DNA from 2 places in the Herbaspirillum sp. DW155 genome. Region 2 is predicted to be linked to the other one. Evidence: predicted binding sites of a transcription regulator. Region 2 holds the regulator's gene; the other holds the start of a gene.
What was found. The regulator sigma-54, encoded in region 2, starts transcription at its own class of promoters, with help from an activator protein. The targets are predictions, from matches to a motif close to TGGCANGNAANCTGCTTT.
Positions count from the first base shown of each region.

Region 1: a site for sigma-54 is predicted at 2,271-2,288, ahead of glnA (type I glutamate--ammonia ligase). Genes of this name have one in related genera too.

Region 1 is NZ_AP029028.1:3,592,326-3,600,103, reverse strand. Features, by position in the region: gene AACH55_RS16340 (response regulator transcription factor) at 1-723, shown strand, start outside; gene AACH55_RS16335 (response regulator) at 748-1,452, shown strand; gene AACH55_RS16330 (rhodanese-like domain-containing protein) at 1,471-1,932, opposite strand; gene glnA (type I glutamate--ammonia ligase) at 2,399-3,814, shown strand; gene glnL (nitrogen regulation protein NR(II)) at 3,981-5,054, shown strand; gene ntrC (nitrogen regulation protein NR(I)) at 5,191-6,696, shown strand; gene AACH55_RS16310 (methyl-accepting chemotaxis protein) at 6,895-7,778, opposite strand, start outside.
Region 2 is NZ_AP029028.1:4,521,296-4,529,073, forward strand. Features, by position in the region: gene AACH55_RS20445 (KpsF/GutQ family sugar-phosphate isomerase) at 1-604, shown strand, start outside; gene AACH55_RS20450 (HAD family hydrolase) at 604-1,158, shown strand; gene lptC (LPS export ABC transporter periplasmic protein LptC) at 1,155-1,763, shown strand; gene lptA (lipopolysaccharide transport periplasmic protein LptA) at 1,815-2,441, shown strand; gene lptB (LPS export ABC transporter ATP-binding protein) at 2,444-3,187, shown strand; gene AACH55_RS20470 (RNA polymerase factor sigma-54) at 3,256-4,746, shown strand; gene raiA (ribosome-associated translation inhibitor RaiA) at 4,900-5,262, shown strand; gene grxD (Grx4 family monothiol glutaredoxin) at 5,644-5,955, shown strand; gene AACH55_RS20485 (UbiX family flavin prenyltransferase) at 5,980-6,582, shown strand; gene AACH55_RS20490 (SDR family oxidoreductase) at 6,663-7,430, opposite strand.

The sequences.
Region 1 (7,778 bases), 930 kb from region 2:
ACCTGGACCTTGGCATCGGCGATGCGCATCGCCTTGCTCGATGACCACGCCGTGGTGCGTTATGGCCTGGCCAAGCGCCTGGCCGAGGAACCGGACTTTGCCGTCGTCGGCGCCTTCGCCACCAGCAAGGAGCTGATGACGGCGCTGCGCGCCTCGCCGGCCGACCTGTTGCTGATCGATTATTCGCTGGGCAGCAATGACATCGATGGCTTGAACCTGATTCGCGCCCTGCGGGTCCGTTTCCCGCGCAGCAAAATCCTGGTGACCTCGGCCCACAGCAGCCCGGCCACCGTGGCCATGGCGATGAAGGCGGGCGCGCGCGGCTTTGTCGGCAAGTCGCAGGAATTGACCGAATTGATACAGGCCATTCGTATCGTCAGCCGTGGACGTGAATATCTCAACAGCGCCATGACCCGCGAACTGGCCGCCATGCAGGCCGCCGAGGCCACCACCCGCAGTCAGCCCGAGCCACGACCGAAACGCCCCCGCACCGGCAACGTACAGGCTTGTTCCGATACGCTGTCAGACATGCCCAGCCTGTCGCCACGCGAACGGGAAGTCTTGCGTTGTTGTCTCGATGGGATGTCCGTCACCGAGATCGCCGAGAAATTCGCCCGCAGCATCAAGACCATCAGCGGGCAGAAACAGTCGGCCTTCCGCAAGCTGGGCGTGCGTAGCGACCACGAATTGTTCAAGATCGAATACCAGATCAAGGAGCTGTAAATGCCGCACCAGAGGGAAAGCGTAATGACCTGCCCGAATGACACCGGCGTGCTGCTGGTCGATGATTCGGCCACCATCCGATATGCCATTCAAAATCGCCTGCAAAGGCTGGGCTGCCAGGTCGATTGCGTGGCCGATGGCAGCAGCGCCCTGGCTGCCATTCAGGGTCGGTCGTATGGATTGGTGCTGCTGGATTGCTTCCTGCCCGACATGCCGGGTCAGGAAGTGGCGCGTCAGGTGCGGCGCCTGGAGCAGCAGGAGCCCAGTCGTCCCTACACACCCCTGATCGGCATTTCCGCCGAGACCGATGCCCAGCACGTGCAACGCTGCCTGGACAGCGGCATGGATGGCATGCTGGGCAAGCCCCTGCAGACCCAGGCCATCCGCCGCCTGCTGGTGCTCTGGTGCGATCACGACAGTGACGACGTGGGCAATGCCGGCACGCCGCAAGAGGAGCACAGCCGCGACCTGGACCGGCTCTTCCTGCAGACCACGCTGCGCGACCTGCAAGCCCTGGAGCAGGCCAGCCTGGAGGCAGACCGCGCGCGCATGGCGCAACTGGCCCATCGCATGAAGGGTGCAGCCCTGACCATGGGGCGGCTGGAGATCGTGGCCTTGCTCGATTGTCTGGAAGAAGCGCTGCGCGCCGGTGCTGATGGCCTGGAAGCCATCAGCCTCTTGCTGCAGTCGCTGGGCAGCGCCTTGCAGGCGCGCAGCCTGCATGGATGAAGGTGCCCGCCGTCGCGTTCAGGCGCCGGTCCACGGCAGACCGGCCTTGCACCAGCCTTCGATGGTCTTGCGGTGGCCGTTGGCGTCCTTGTTGCCTTCGAAGCCTTCGAGGATGTCGAAGCAGCGGGTGTAGCCGTTCTCGGTGGCCAGCTTGGCCGCATGCTTGGAACGCACGCCCGAGCGGCACAGGAACAGCAGTACCTCGCCCGGCTGGGCGACTTCCTTCAGTTGTTCCAGGAATTGCGGATTGGGCTTGCCCTCGGGGTAGAGATTCCATTGCACCGCCAGGTGCTGCGCCGCCGGGATCTGGACCACACCCACCCAGTCGCGCTCGGCGCGGGTGCGCACGTCGATCAGCTTGACGGCGGGATCGGACTGCAGCAGGGCCAGCGCTTCCTGCGGCGTGACGGCACCGGCGTAGGGGAGCTGGCCGTCGGCGGCGCGTTGGGTGGCGGTACGGAGAATGGAGTCGTTGCTCATGGGAAAGTCTCTGAAGGGCGAGGAAATAGTCTGGAATTCAATAAGGTCGAGGAAAAGCAAAGCGGCGCAAGACCGCTGATTTTAAACAATATAAACAGTTAAGCCATTTTCCCAGGCCGGTGCATGCTGCTCCATCCCGGATAGTCGTGCCCCAATATGAAGCATGCACATGATTGGTGCAATTCGCCTCTCGCGTTGAAGGTATGCATTATTGCGGTGCATTTTGAGTAAATTGCACTAAAAAAATGCACTTCGGCCGTCGCTCTGCACCGCTCCCAACGCCGCGTCTGGCGCGTGCTCCCTAAAATATTCCATTATTGGCGCACCTGAAAGGTTGGTGGCATGGAATCTGCTATCATCCGCGACTGAGTTCGGCGCAAGACCGTTGTATCAAATGCAAAGATCCAGTCGCAGAAAACGGCTCAACAACCCAATTTATACTACTTCCTCGTTTTAGGAGATTCGCATGGCAAGGACGGCCGCAGAGGTTTTGAAGATGGTCAAGGACAACGAAGTCAAGTTTGTCGACTTCCGTTTCGCTGACACCCGTGGCAAGGAACAGCACGTTTCCGTGCCTGTTTCGCATTTCGACATCGACAAGTTCGAATCCGGTCACGCCTTCGACGGTTCGTCGATCGCCGGCTGGAAGGGTATCGAAGCCTCCGACATGCTGCTGATCCCGGACCCGAACACCGCCAACATCGACCCGTTCATGGAAGAGACCACCCTCTTCATGCAATGTGACGTGATCGAGCCGTCCGACGGCAAGGGCTACGACCGCGATCCGCGCTCCATCGCCAAGCGCGCTGAAGCCTACCTGAAGTCCTCCGGCCTGGGCGACACCGCCTACTTCGGTCCGGAACCCGAATTCTTCATCTTCGACGGCGTGCGCTGGGGCGCGGACATGTCCGGTTCCTTCGTCAAGATCGACTCCGAAGAAGCTTCCTGGAGCACCGGTGCCAAGATCGAAGGCGGCAACTCCGGCCACCGTCCGACCGTCAAGGGCGGCTACTTCCCGGTTCCCCCGGTCGACAGCTTCCAGGACATGCGTTCGGAAATGTCCCTGATCCTGGAGTCCCTGGGCATCCCCGTCGAAGTGCACCACCACGAAGTGGCCGGCGCTGGCCAGAACGAACTGGGCACCAAGTTCTCGACCCTGGTCGAGCGCGCTGACTGGACCCAGACCCTGAAGTACGTGATCTGGAACGTCGCTCACACCTACGGCAAGACCGCGACCTTCATGCCCAAGCCCCTGGTCGGCGACAACGGCTCCGGCATGCACGTGCACCAGTCCGTGTGGAAGGATGGCAAGAACCTGTTCGCTGGCGACGGCTATGCCGGCCTGTCCGAGTTCGCGCTGTACTACATCGGCGGCATCATCAAGCACGCCAAGGCATTGAACGCCATCACCAACCCCGGCACCAACTCGTACAAGCGTCTGGTTCCCGGCTTTGAAGCACCGGTCAAGCTGGCCTACTCGGCCCGCAACCGTTCGGCGTCGATCCGTATTCCGCACGTGGCCAACCCGAAGGGCCGCCGTATCGAAACCCGCTTCCCGGATCCCCTGGCCAACCCGTACCTGTGCTTCTCGGCCCTGCTGATGGCCGGTCTGGATGGCGTGCAGAACAAGATCCACCCGGGCGAAGCTGCCACCAAGGACCTGTACCACCTGCCGCCGGAAGAAGACAAGCTGATCCCGACCGTCTGTGCTTCGCTGGATGAAGCCCTGGAACACCTGGACAAGGACCGCGAGTTCCTGACCCGTGGCGGCGTCTTCACCGACAGCATGATCGATGCCTACATCGAGCTGAAGATGCAGGAAGTCCAACGCTTCCGCATGACCACGCACCCGATCGAATTCGACATGTACTACTCGCTGTAATCGAATCCGCATCCGGAGAAAAAGGGGAAGCTTGCTTCCCCTTTTTTTTATGCGCGGCGCGATCGATCTCAGCGTGCAGTGCGCCCGAAAATTGCTAGTCAGGATGCATCAACGACTGCGCAAGAGCGAGCAAGAAGACATGACCCCAGGCATCACGAATCCTCCCATGAAGACACCGCTTCCTTCCCTCGATGGCCTCGACCTGCTGGCCTCGGCCGTGATCATCCTCGACGCCAACGGCGGCATCGTCTATGCCAATGCCGCTGCGGAGAACCTGCTGGAGAGTTCCTTCAAGGTGCTCTCGCAACAGAAGCTGTCGGAACTCTTCCTCAATGGCAAGGAGCTGACTGCGCTGTTCTACCAGGCCATCGAACACCAGTTCGCCGACAAGCGCCTGGACCTGGTGTTGGAGCGCGCCAACCGCGAGCCGCTGCAGGTGCATACCATCGTTACGCCCCTGGACAGCAGCGACTGGCCGGTGCTGCTGGAGCTGCGCGAGAACGTCCAGCAACTCAAGCTGGATCGCGAAGAACGCATGTTCGACCAGAGCCAGGCCAACAAGGAACTGATCCGCAACCTGGCTCACGAGATCAAGAATCCGCTGGGCGGCATCCGCGGCGCGGCGCAGTTGCTGGAGCTGGAACTGCCGGAGCGCCACCTGAAGGAATTGCGCGAATACACCCAGGTCATCATCAAGGAAGCCGACCGCCTGCAAACGCTGGTGGATCGCCTGCTGGCACCGCACCGCCATCCGCACATCGTCGGCGACGTCAACATCCACGAAGTCTGCGAACGCGTGCGCAGCCTGGTGATGGCTGAGTTCCCGCAGGGGCTGACCATCAAGCGCGACTATGACCTGTCCATTCCCGAATTCCGGGGCGACAAGGAACAACTCATCCAAGCGGTATTGAACATCGTGCACAACGCGGCACAAGCGCTGGCCGACCGCATCCGTGCCGGCGACGGCGAGCTGATTCTGCGCACCCGCGTCTCGCGCCAGGTGACGCTATCCAAGGTCAGGTACCGGCTGGCACTAGACTTGCATATCATCGATAACGGTCCGGGCATTCCCCCCGACATCCAGGAAAGAATTTTCTATCCCCTGGTCTCGGGTCGGGAAGGTGGCAGCGGATTGGGGCTGACCCTGGCGCAGACCTTCGTGCATCAGCACATGGGTGTCATCGAATGCGAGAGCCGGCCCGGTTGTACCGATTTCAGAATACTTATACCGCTGCCGTGAGCATGGCCGCAGGCAGCGCGCCAAAGCCGAGTGGACGCAGGGCATCCGGTCCACCAAGGGGGCGCGGACACGATGCCAGAAGCGCCGTGATTCGCGGGAGCATTAACAGCATGACCAACGCAGGAAGAAGTTATTTATGAAGCCAATCTGGATTGTTGACGACGACGAATCGATACGCTGGGTGCTCGAAAAAGCACTGGCCCGAGAAAATCTCGCCACGCAGAGTTTTTCCAGCGCCCGCGACGCCATGGCGGCCCTGCAGAACGGCACGCCGCAAGTACTGGTGTCGGACATCCGCATGCCCGGCGCGTCCGGCCTGGAACTGCTGCAGACCATCAAGGCCAAGCATCCCGGCATTCCGGTGATCATCATCACCGCCTTCTCCGACCTGGATTCGGCGGTCTCCGCCTTCCAGGGTGGGGCCTTCGAATATCTGGCCAAGCCCTTCGACGTCGACAAGGCGGTCGAACTGATCCGCCGCGCCCTCGATGAGAGCCTGCGCGAGACCGACATCGAGCAGGGCGCCGCCCAGACTCCCGAAATTCTCGGCCAGGCACCGGCCATGCAGGACGTGTTCCGCGCCATCGGTCGCCTGTCGCAATCCAACGTGACCGTGCTGATCACTGGTGAATCCGGCTCCGGCAAGGAGCTGGTGGCGCGTGCCCTGCACAAGCACAGCCCGCGCGCCAGCCAGCCTTTCGTGGCGCTCAATACGGCGGCCATCCCCAAGGATCTGCTGGAATCCGAACTGTTCGGCCATGAACGCGGCGCCTTCACCGGCGCGCAGGCCATGCGCCGTGGCCGCTTCGAGCAGGCCGAGGGCGGCACGCTGTTCCTCGATGAAATCGGCGACATGCCGCTGGACCTGCAGACACGCCTCTTGCGCGTGCTCTCCGACGGTCACTTCTATCGTGTCGGCGGCCATCAGTCGTTGAAGGCCAATGTACGCGTCATTGCGGCCACCCACCAGAATCTGGAGCAGCGTGTACGTGAAGGTTTGTTCCGCGAGGACTTGTACCATCGCCTGAACGTGATCCGTCTGCGCCTGCCCAGCCTGCGCGAACGCAGCGAAGACATTCCCATCCTGGCCCGCTACTTCCTGGCGCAAAGCGCGCGCCAGCTGGGCGTGGAAGCCAAACGGCTGTCGCCGCAGGCGATGCAGTTCCTGTCGCAGCTGGAATTCCCCGGCAACGTGCGCCAGCTGGAAAACCTGTGCAACTGGATCACCGTGATGGCCCCGGGCCAGACCGTGGAGATCAAGGATCTGCCGCAGGATCTGGTGGAAGAACGCGTCCACGCACCGCAACCGGCGCAGACCGTTTCTGCGCCCGCTTCGGCATCGGCGGCCGCGCTGGTCGCACCGGTGGCGTATGCCGATCCTGCTGCAGGTGTTGCTGCGGCCGATACGGCAGGCGGTACCTGGATCTCGCTCCTGGAAACCGAAGCGGCCCAGATGCTGGCTTCCGAACAGCCCGAGGTGATGGATATCCTCGGTCGCCAGTTCGAGGCCGCGCTCATCAAGATCGCCCTGAAACACACCCACGGCCGCAAGAATGATGCTGCCGTGCGCCTGGGCATCGGCCGCAACACCATCACCCGCAAGATTCAGGAACTGGGTATCGGCGGCGCGGAAGACGACTGAGGCACGGCCTAACCATCAAGCAGGGGAGGCCTGCCCGCGTGCCGCCGCGTGGGCAGGATCAGCAAGGGGAAGAGGCGGCGGCCCATAAAAAGGAAATGGCCTGGATCGCGAGATCCAGGCCATTTTTATTGGTGGTCCGATGCCGGAGAAGTGCTGCGATATAAATCGTTTATACGATTTATATTATTTACCATGCTTTCAGTACGAGGCGGAGGTGGCCAGCAGGCGGGTACGTGCCACCGCACCCGATGGCGCGCCCAGGCTGGGCGGCTGCGCTCCCGGCAGGGTGTTGAGCCGTTCCGCTTCCAGCTGGAACACCGAGACCGCCGTGGTCAGCGCCTGCGCCTGCTGCATCATGGACTGCGCTGCGGCAGCGGCCTGTTCGACCAGCGCGGCATTCTGCTGCGTCATCTGGTCCATCTGCACGATGGCGGTGTTGACCTGGCCGATGCCGGCGCTCTGTTCTTCCGAGGCGGAGGCGATGTCCTGCATCAGTTCGGTGGTGCGGCTGACCGAACGCATGATCTCCGCGATGGTGCCGCCGGCCGCTTCGACCAGCTGGGTGCCGCTCTGGATGCGGCCCACCGAGCTTTCGATCAAGTCCTTGATCTCCTTGGCGGCGGCCGAGCTGCGTTGTGCGAGTGCGCGCACTTCGGTGGCCACCACGGCAAAGCCGCGCCCGTTTTCACCGGCCCGCGCCGCTTCGACGGCGGCATTGAGCGCCAGGATATTGGTCTGGAAGGAGATGCCTTCGATGACCGTGATGATGTCCGACATCTGGTGCGAACTCACACTCATCTCGCGCATGGTCTTGACCACCTCGGCGATCTCGGACTCGCCACGCTGCGCCACGGTCGTGCCGTCGCTGGCCATGCGGCTGGCCTGACGCGCACTGTTGGCGTTCTGCTGCACGGTGCTGGTCAGTTCTTCCATGCTCGAAGCGGTCTCTTCAAGGGAGGCTGCCTGTTCTTCGGTGCGCTGGGAGAGGTCGGTGTTGCCTTGCGCGATCTCCTGTGCGGCCACGTGGATGGCGCCGCTGGTCTGCTTGATCTGGGCCACCAGGCCGGAGAGCTGGTCGCGCA
Region 2 (7,778 bases):
GACCGGCAATGACAACTCTTCACTGGCCAGGCTGGCTGCGGTGCACCTCAACGTGGGCGTGGCCAAGGAAGCCTGTACCCTCAACCTGGCGCCGACGGCCAGCACCACCGCCACGCTGGCCATGGGCGATGCCCTGGCGGTGTCGCTGCTGGATGCGCGCGGTTTCGTCGAGGAAGATTTTGCGCGCTCTCATCCCGGTGGCGCCCTGGGCCGCCGCCTGCTGACCCACGTGCGCGACGTCATGCGCAGTGGCGAGGCCATTCCTGCCGTGCGTCCGGATGTGTCGCTATCGGCCGCGCTGATGGAAATCACCCGCAAGGGCATGGCCATGACCGCCGTGGTGGACGAGCAATTCCGCCCCATCGGGGTTTTCACCGATGGCGACCTGCGCCGCCTGCTGGAGCGTGGCCAGGACTTTGGCAAGTTCAGCATTGCCGAAGTCATGCATGCTCATCCGCAAACCGTTGGTCAGGACCAGCTGGCGGTCGATGCCGTACAGCTGATGGAACAGTTCCGCATCAACCAGCTGCTGGTCACCGATGCGGCCGGCGTGCTTACGGGCGCGCTGCACATCCACGACCTCACCCGCGCCAAGGTGATCTGATGAACGCGCCAGCTTTTGCCAGCACCCTGCCCGCTGCCGCGCTCGCCAAGGCAGCCGCCGTGCGCCTGATGATCTTCGATGTGGATGGCGTGCTCACCGACGGCGGCCTGTTCTACGGCGAAGACGGGGAAGTCTTCAAACGCTTCAATGCGCTGGACGGCCACGGTATCAAGATGATGCAGCAATACGGCACGGCCGCGGCCATCATCACTGCACGCCAGTCGCCCTATGTCGTGCGCCGTGCCCGCGACCTGGGCATTGCGCACGTGTTCCAGGGCGTGCACGACAAGCGCCAGGCCTTCGAACAACTGTTGCAGCAGGTTCAGCTCACGCCAGCGGCCTGCGGCTATCTGGGCGACGACATCATCGACCTGCCGGTGCTGACCCGCGTGGGCTTCAAGGCGTGTGTGGCCAATGGTCATCGTGAAGTGAAGGCGCGCTGCGATTACGTGACCCAGGCCAGCGGCGGCCATGGCGCCGTGCGTGAAATCTGCGACCTGGTGCTGGCGGCGCAACACAACTACGAGGCGGCGCTGGCGCCGTACCTGGCATGAGCGGGCGCAGCGGCGAGCGCAATGCCGAGCGCATCCGTCTGGCCGTGATCCTGGTGATCCTGATCGGCGCAGCGCTGGGCAGCTTCTGGGTGATGCAAGCCATGCGCGCGGCCGGCGACCAGCAACCGGCACAGCGCCCACGCGGCAAACCCGACTACTACCTGGAAAACTTCAACTACGTGAAGATGGGCCCCACCGGCCTGCCGCGCTATGACGTCTCCGGGGTCAAGATGGTGCACTTCCCCAGTGACGACTCCTTCGAAATCACCAAACCGGTGGTGCACAACCTGGACCAGAACCAGGCGCCCATGGAGCTTTATTCGGACACCGCGCGCGTGACCGATGACCAGACCAAGATTCACATGTACGGCAACGCCAATGCCATCCGCTCCCCCTACAAGGGCCGCGAGGAAATGCACCTGGTCTCGGAATACCTTCTGCTGTTGCCTGACGATGAAATCGTCAAGACCGACAAGCCGGTGGCCATGACCATGGGCACCACGCGCCTGAACGGCGTAGGCATGGTGGCCAACAACGCGACCCAGGTGGTGCAGCTCTTCGGCAATGTACGCGGCTATTACGAGCCCACCCCCAAGAAACGCTAAGCCGGTTGAATCCGAGACAAGAACGCCAAGAACCGACCAGACAGGAAACCAATGAAACGCTCACTCTTACTGCCCATGCTGATGCTGGCTGCCGTGTGCGGCGTGGCCAACGCCGAGAAGGCGGACTCCACCAAGCCCACCAACATCGAGGCAGACCAGATGGTCTATGACGACGTGCGCCAGGTGAAGACCTTCACCGGCAACGTGGTCATGACCCGCGGCACTCTCATCATCAAGGCCGGCCGGGTGGTATTGACGACCGACCAGTACGGTTATGAAAACGCAGTGCTGTACGCGGCTCCGGGTTCGCTGGCCAACTTCCGCCAGAAGCGCGACGGCGGTCCCAACCTGTGGATCGAAGGCCAGGCCGAGCGTATCGAATATTCGGAGCAGACCGAAGTTTCCAAGCTGTTCCAGCGCGCGCACATCCAGCGCATGGATGGTGATCGCATCACCGATGAAGTCAACGGCGAGTTCATTTCCTATGACAGCCGCGCCGAATTCTATTCGGTCAACAACACCGCCAGCGGCGAAAGCAAGCCCGGCGCAGGCCGCATCACGGCCGTGATCCAGCCCAAGAATCCACCGCCGGATGGCACCGCCACACCGGCCCAGCCGGCCGCCAAGACCACGCCGGCGCAGCCTGCGCCGCGTCGCCAGAGCGGAAAGGACCAGTAACGATGACCACCAGCTCGCTGGTCGTTCGCGGCCTGAAGAAAAGTTATGGCGCGCGCCAGGTGGTGCGCGACGTCTCGATGGAAGTGCGCAGCGGCGAAGTGGTCGGACTGCTCGGCCCCAACGGCGCCGGCAAGACCACCTCGTTCTACATGATCGTGGGTCTGGTGCCTTCCGATGGCGGCGAGATCGCGCTGGACGACACCGCCATTTCACGCATGCCCATCCACAAGCGCGCCACCATGGGCTTGTCCTATCTGCCGCAGGAAGCCTCGGTGTTCCGCAAGCTGACGGTGGAAGACAATATCCGCGCGGTGCTCGAACTGCGCCGAGAAGAAGGCAAGCCGCTCTCGCGTGATGAAGTCGAGGGCCGCCTCAACAATCTGCTGCATGAACTGCAGATCGAGAAGCTGCGCGAGAGTCAGGCTTTGTCGCTCTCCGGCGGCGAGCGCCGCCGCGTGGAAATCGCCCGCGCGCTGGCCACCGATCCGCGCTTCGTACTGCTCGATGAACCCTTTGCCGGTATCGACCCGATTGCCGTGATCGAGATCCAGCGCATCGTGCGCTTCCTGAAGGAACGTGGCATCGGCGTGCTCATCACCGACCACAACGTGCGCGAGACGCTGGGCATCTGCGACCGTGCCTACATCATCAACCAGGGTACGGTGCTGGCCAGCGGCAGTCCGGAAGAGATCATCGCCAACGAATCGGTGCGCCGCGTGTATCTGGGTGAACACTTCCGCATGTAAGCAGGCCAACCTACTGACGCAACGACAGGCAGTGCAACCAGCGGACCACGCCGCTTCCAGAAAGACAGATGAAACAGTCTCTCCAGTTACGTACCTCGCAGCACCTCGCATTGACGCCGCAACTGCAGCAGTCGATCAGACTGTTGCAACTGTCGACGCTGGAACTGCACCAGGAACTGGAACAGATCCTCTCGGACAATCCCTTGCTGGAGCGGCTCGACGATGCGCTCGACAATTCGGTGCGCCTGCTGGCCGATGGCGCGGTCTCCAGCTCGCCCTCCAGCGGCGTAGCCGACACCTCTGGCGAAGGCAATGCCGAGCCGGCACCGGCAGCCGCCGATGGCGATTCCAGTTTTGACTACCAGGACAACAATCCCGAGAACGGCGTCACCGGTGAGGCCGACTGGAGCTTCGATGATGTGGCCCGCAGCGGCAAGTCGCCTGACGACGACGACGCCCGCCCGCAACTCGAAGCCCACGAACTGACCCTGCGCGAGCACCTACTGGAACAGATCCGCGTGACCGCACGCACCCAGCGCGACCGCGCCCTGCTGGAGTTGCTCACCGATGCGCTCGACGAGAGCGGCTATCTCGAAGAGCCGCTGGAAGACATCCTCGCGCGCCTGCCCGAAGAACTGGGCATCGACATGGAAGAGCTGTCGATTTCCCTGAAGCTGCTGCAGAGCCTGGACCCGGCCGGCGTGGGTGCGCGCAGTGCCGGTGAGTGCCTGGCCCTGCAGATCCGTCGCCTGCCCAAGATCCCCTTCGTCACGCGCAAGCTGGCGCTGCGCATCGTGGAAGATTACCTGCCGCTGTTCGCGCAGCGCGACTTCAACAAGATCAAGAAAGCCCTCGATTGCGATGACGAAGACCTGCGCGAAGCCCAGGCCGTGATCCGCCAGTGCCGTCCGCATCCGGGCGCCGATTTCGCGCGCGATGCCTCGGACTATGTGGTGCCGGACGTGATTGTCAAACAAACAAAGAACGGCTGGCAGGTCATGCTCAACCATGAGGTCATGCCCAAGCTGCGTGTCAATGCGATGTATGCCAGCGCGCTGAAGCAGGCCAAGGGAGAAGGATCGCTGTCGTCGCAGCTGCAGGAAGCCAAGTGGCTCATCAAGAATATGCGCCAGCGTTTCGACACGATTTTGCGTGTCGCACAGGCTATTGTGGAACGTCAAAGAAACTTCTTTTCACATGGGGCAGTGGCCATGCGCCCCCTTGTGCTGCGTGAAATTGCTGATACACTGGGTCTACACGAGAGCACCATCTCTCGCGTGACAACTCAGAAATACATGCTCACGCCGCACGGCATGTTTGAGTTGAAGTACTTCTTCGGTAGCCACGTCGCGACTGAAACCGGGGGCGAAGCCTCCTCCACCGCGATACGGGCGCTGATCAAACAGTTGATAGGAGCCGAGAACCCGCAGACCCCATTATCCGATAGCAAGATTGCGGATATGCTGGCAGAACAAGGCATGGTGGTCGCGCGACGCACAGTCGCCAAATACCGCGAAGTGTTGAAGATTCCGCCGGTCAATCTCCGCAAGTCCCTCTGAGTTTTTCCTCAGTTTTTCTGCAGTACCGTTGCTGTGTTCCGGCAAGCATCCCGCTGATGCCCATGCCATCCGACACGAAGACCGTGCCCGTGGTACAGCTGCAGCAAGGATCGATTGCACGAACCTCCAGTGACTTCACGATAGGAGTCTTGTATGAATCTGACCATCAGTGGACACCACCTCGAACTGACCCCCGCCATCCGGAAATACGTGCAAAGCAAGCTCACACGTATCAAGCGCCATTTCGACAACGTGATCGACGTCAGCGTGATCCTGAGCGTAGATAAACTCACAGAAAAGGAAAAGCGCCAAAAAGCGGAAATCAACGTCCACATCAAGGGGAAGGATTTACATGCAGAAAGCATTGCACACGACCTCTATGCTGCCATTGACACGCTGATCGACAAGCTCGATCGTCAGGTCATCAAGCACAAGGACAAGTTGCAGGAACATCACTCCATGGCCAAGCGCCTGCCGGATGAAGCGCCGGCTGATGCGGTGGCCGGAGCGGCATAAGCCAAGGACAACGTCGGCAAGCTGACTCGCAGCCCGCAGGCTGCTGAGAACGCCAGCCGAATCTCATGAGGAAGGGGCGCGCAAGCGCCCTTTTTCATTGGCCGCGCAGTCGGGCGGCAAGCCCTGTGGAAAAGATATAAAAGATAATCACCGGCAACTTTCCACAGCCATGACTCTCTGCAGCGAGCTGCCGATCCGCTGCTCCGCTTGAAGGCTGCGGCTGGCGTCCTCATATTAGGCTTCAGAGTCTGCATATCATATAAATTATTTCCCGGATGCAATTTCCACCACATTGCGCAGACTGCCGGCGCGCAGTCGTTTTCAACGCGGCTGCCGGCTTTTCCCTATAATGTCGGCAATCCCATTTTTAAAGGCATAGCCATGAGCGACGTCCAATCCTGGATCAAAGAAACCGTGACCCAAAACCCTGTGGTGCTGTTCATGAAGGGCACTGCGCAATTCCCGCAATGCGGCTTTTCCGGCAAGGCCATCCAGTTGCTCAAAGCCAGCGGCGCCGAAAACATCGTCACCGTCAACGTGCTGGAAAGCCCGGACGTGCGCCAGGGCATCAAGGAATACTCGAACTGGCCGACCATTCCCCAGCTGTACGTGAAGGGCGAATTCATCGGCGGCTCCGACATCATGAGCGAGATGTACGCTTCGGGCGAACTGCAGACCCTGATCAAGGGCTGATTCCTTCCTGATCCGCATTCGTTCGTGAGTACTTCCTCCGGCCAGCCCCGCCAGCGCCTGATCGTCGCCATCACCGGCGCGACCGGTGCCATTTATGGCGTGCGGCTGCTGGAGCATCTGCGCAAACATGGTCAGGTGGAAACGCACCTGATGGTCTCCGAAGCCGGCGTGCTCAATCTCCACCAGGAGCTGGACATGCGGCGCAAGGATGTCGAAGCCCTGGCCGACGTGGTACACAACGTGCGTGACGTGGGTGCCTGCATCGCCAGCGGTTCCTTCGCCTCCACCGGCATGGTGGTGGCGCCCTGTTCGATGAAGACGCTGGCGGCCGTGGCCCACGGCCTGTCCGACAACCTCATCACCCGCGCCGCCGATGTGGTGCTGAAGGAACGCCGGCGCCTGGTGCTGATGGTGCGCGAGACGCCCTTCAATCTGGCGCACCTGCGCAACATGACCGCCGTGACCGAAATGGGCGGAGTCATCTTCCCGCCCCTGCCCGGCTTTTACCAGCGTCCCGCTTCCATGGAAGAAATGGTCGATCACACGCTGGGCCGCGTGCTGGACATGCTCGGCATCCCGATGCAGCTCACGCCCGAATGGCAAGGCATGAAGGGTGGGGTGGACTGAACCGGCCGCCTGGTTCCCAAAGAAAATGGCCGCAGCTCATCACTGCGGCCATTTCTTCATCTGTCAGAGTGCAGTCACCATCAACCGCGCCCGATATAGGGCATCTTGGTCGCCATCACTGTCATGAACTGCACATTGGCTTCCAGCGGCAGGCTATCCATGTAGAGGATAGCCTTGGCCACGTGTTCCGCATCCATGGTCGGCTCGACCTTGGTGGAACCATCGGCCTGCAGCGTGCCCTTTTTCATCAACGTGGTCATGTCGGTGGAGGCGTTGCCGATGTCGATCTGGCCGCAAGCAATATCGTAGGCGCGGCCATCGAGCGAGGTGGCCTTGGTCAGGCCGGTGATGGCATGCTTGGTCGCCGTATAGGACGCCGAGAACGGACGCGGCGCATGTGCCGAGATCGAGCCGTTGTTGATGATGCGGCCCCCGCGCGGCGACTGATCCTTCATGATGCGGAAGGCTTCCTGCGTGCACAGGAAGACGCCGGTCAGGTTGATGTCCACCGCCGCCTTCCACTGCTCCACACTCAGCTCTTCCAGCGACACGGGCGGCGCGAAGATGCCGGCATTGTTGAAGAGCAGGTCGAGCCGACCGAAACGCTCACGCGTCCTGGCGAACAGCTGCTTCACCGACGCCGGATCGGTCACGTCGGCCGCCACCACCAGCGCATTGGCACCGTGCTCGCCGGCCAGCCTGACGGTCTCTTCCAGCGCGTCCTGGCGGCGTCCGGCCAGGGCCACGCCATAGCCTTCGCGCAGCAGCGCCAGGGTGATCTGCCGGCCGATGCCGGAGCCTGCGCCGGTCACCAGCGCAATACGTTTGGTCGGTGTGGTTGCTGCCATTGTGTCTATTCCTCCATGGTGTCTGATATCGCCATCACATGACGGCGGCAGTGCGATCTCTCCTTGAGGGCCCGACTATAGCAGCGCCATCTTTTCGGCAGATGAGAGATTTTCATCCGTGCAGAGACTACTACTCTCCTCATTCACACAGATCCACCTCACTATGCTGTCAGCATATTGTCAGTATTTTGTCAGAAGCTGATGCAATACTAGACACGTCTGTGCAGCACCTTCATGTTACCGAGCACCTCATGCAACCTGATGAACCGCTCGTGCGCACACAAAGTGCGGGATAGTAGCCAAATAGAACAATAGCCAAATCCCAAGGCAAGACAATCGCGGCGAGCC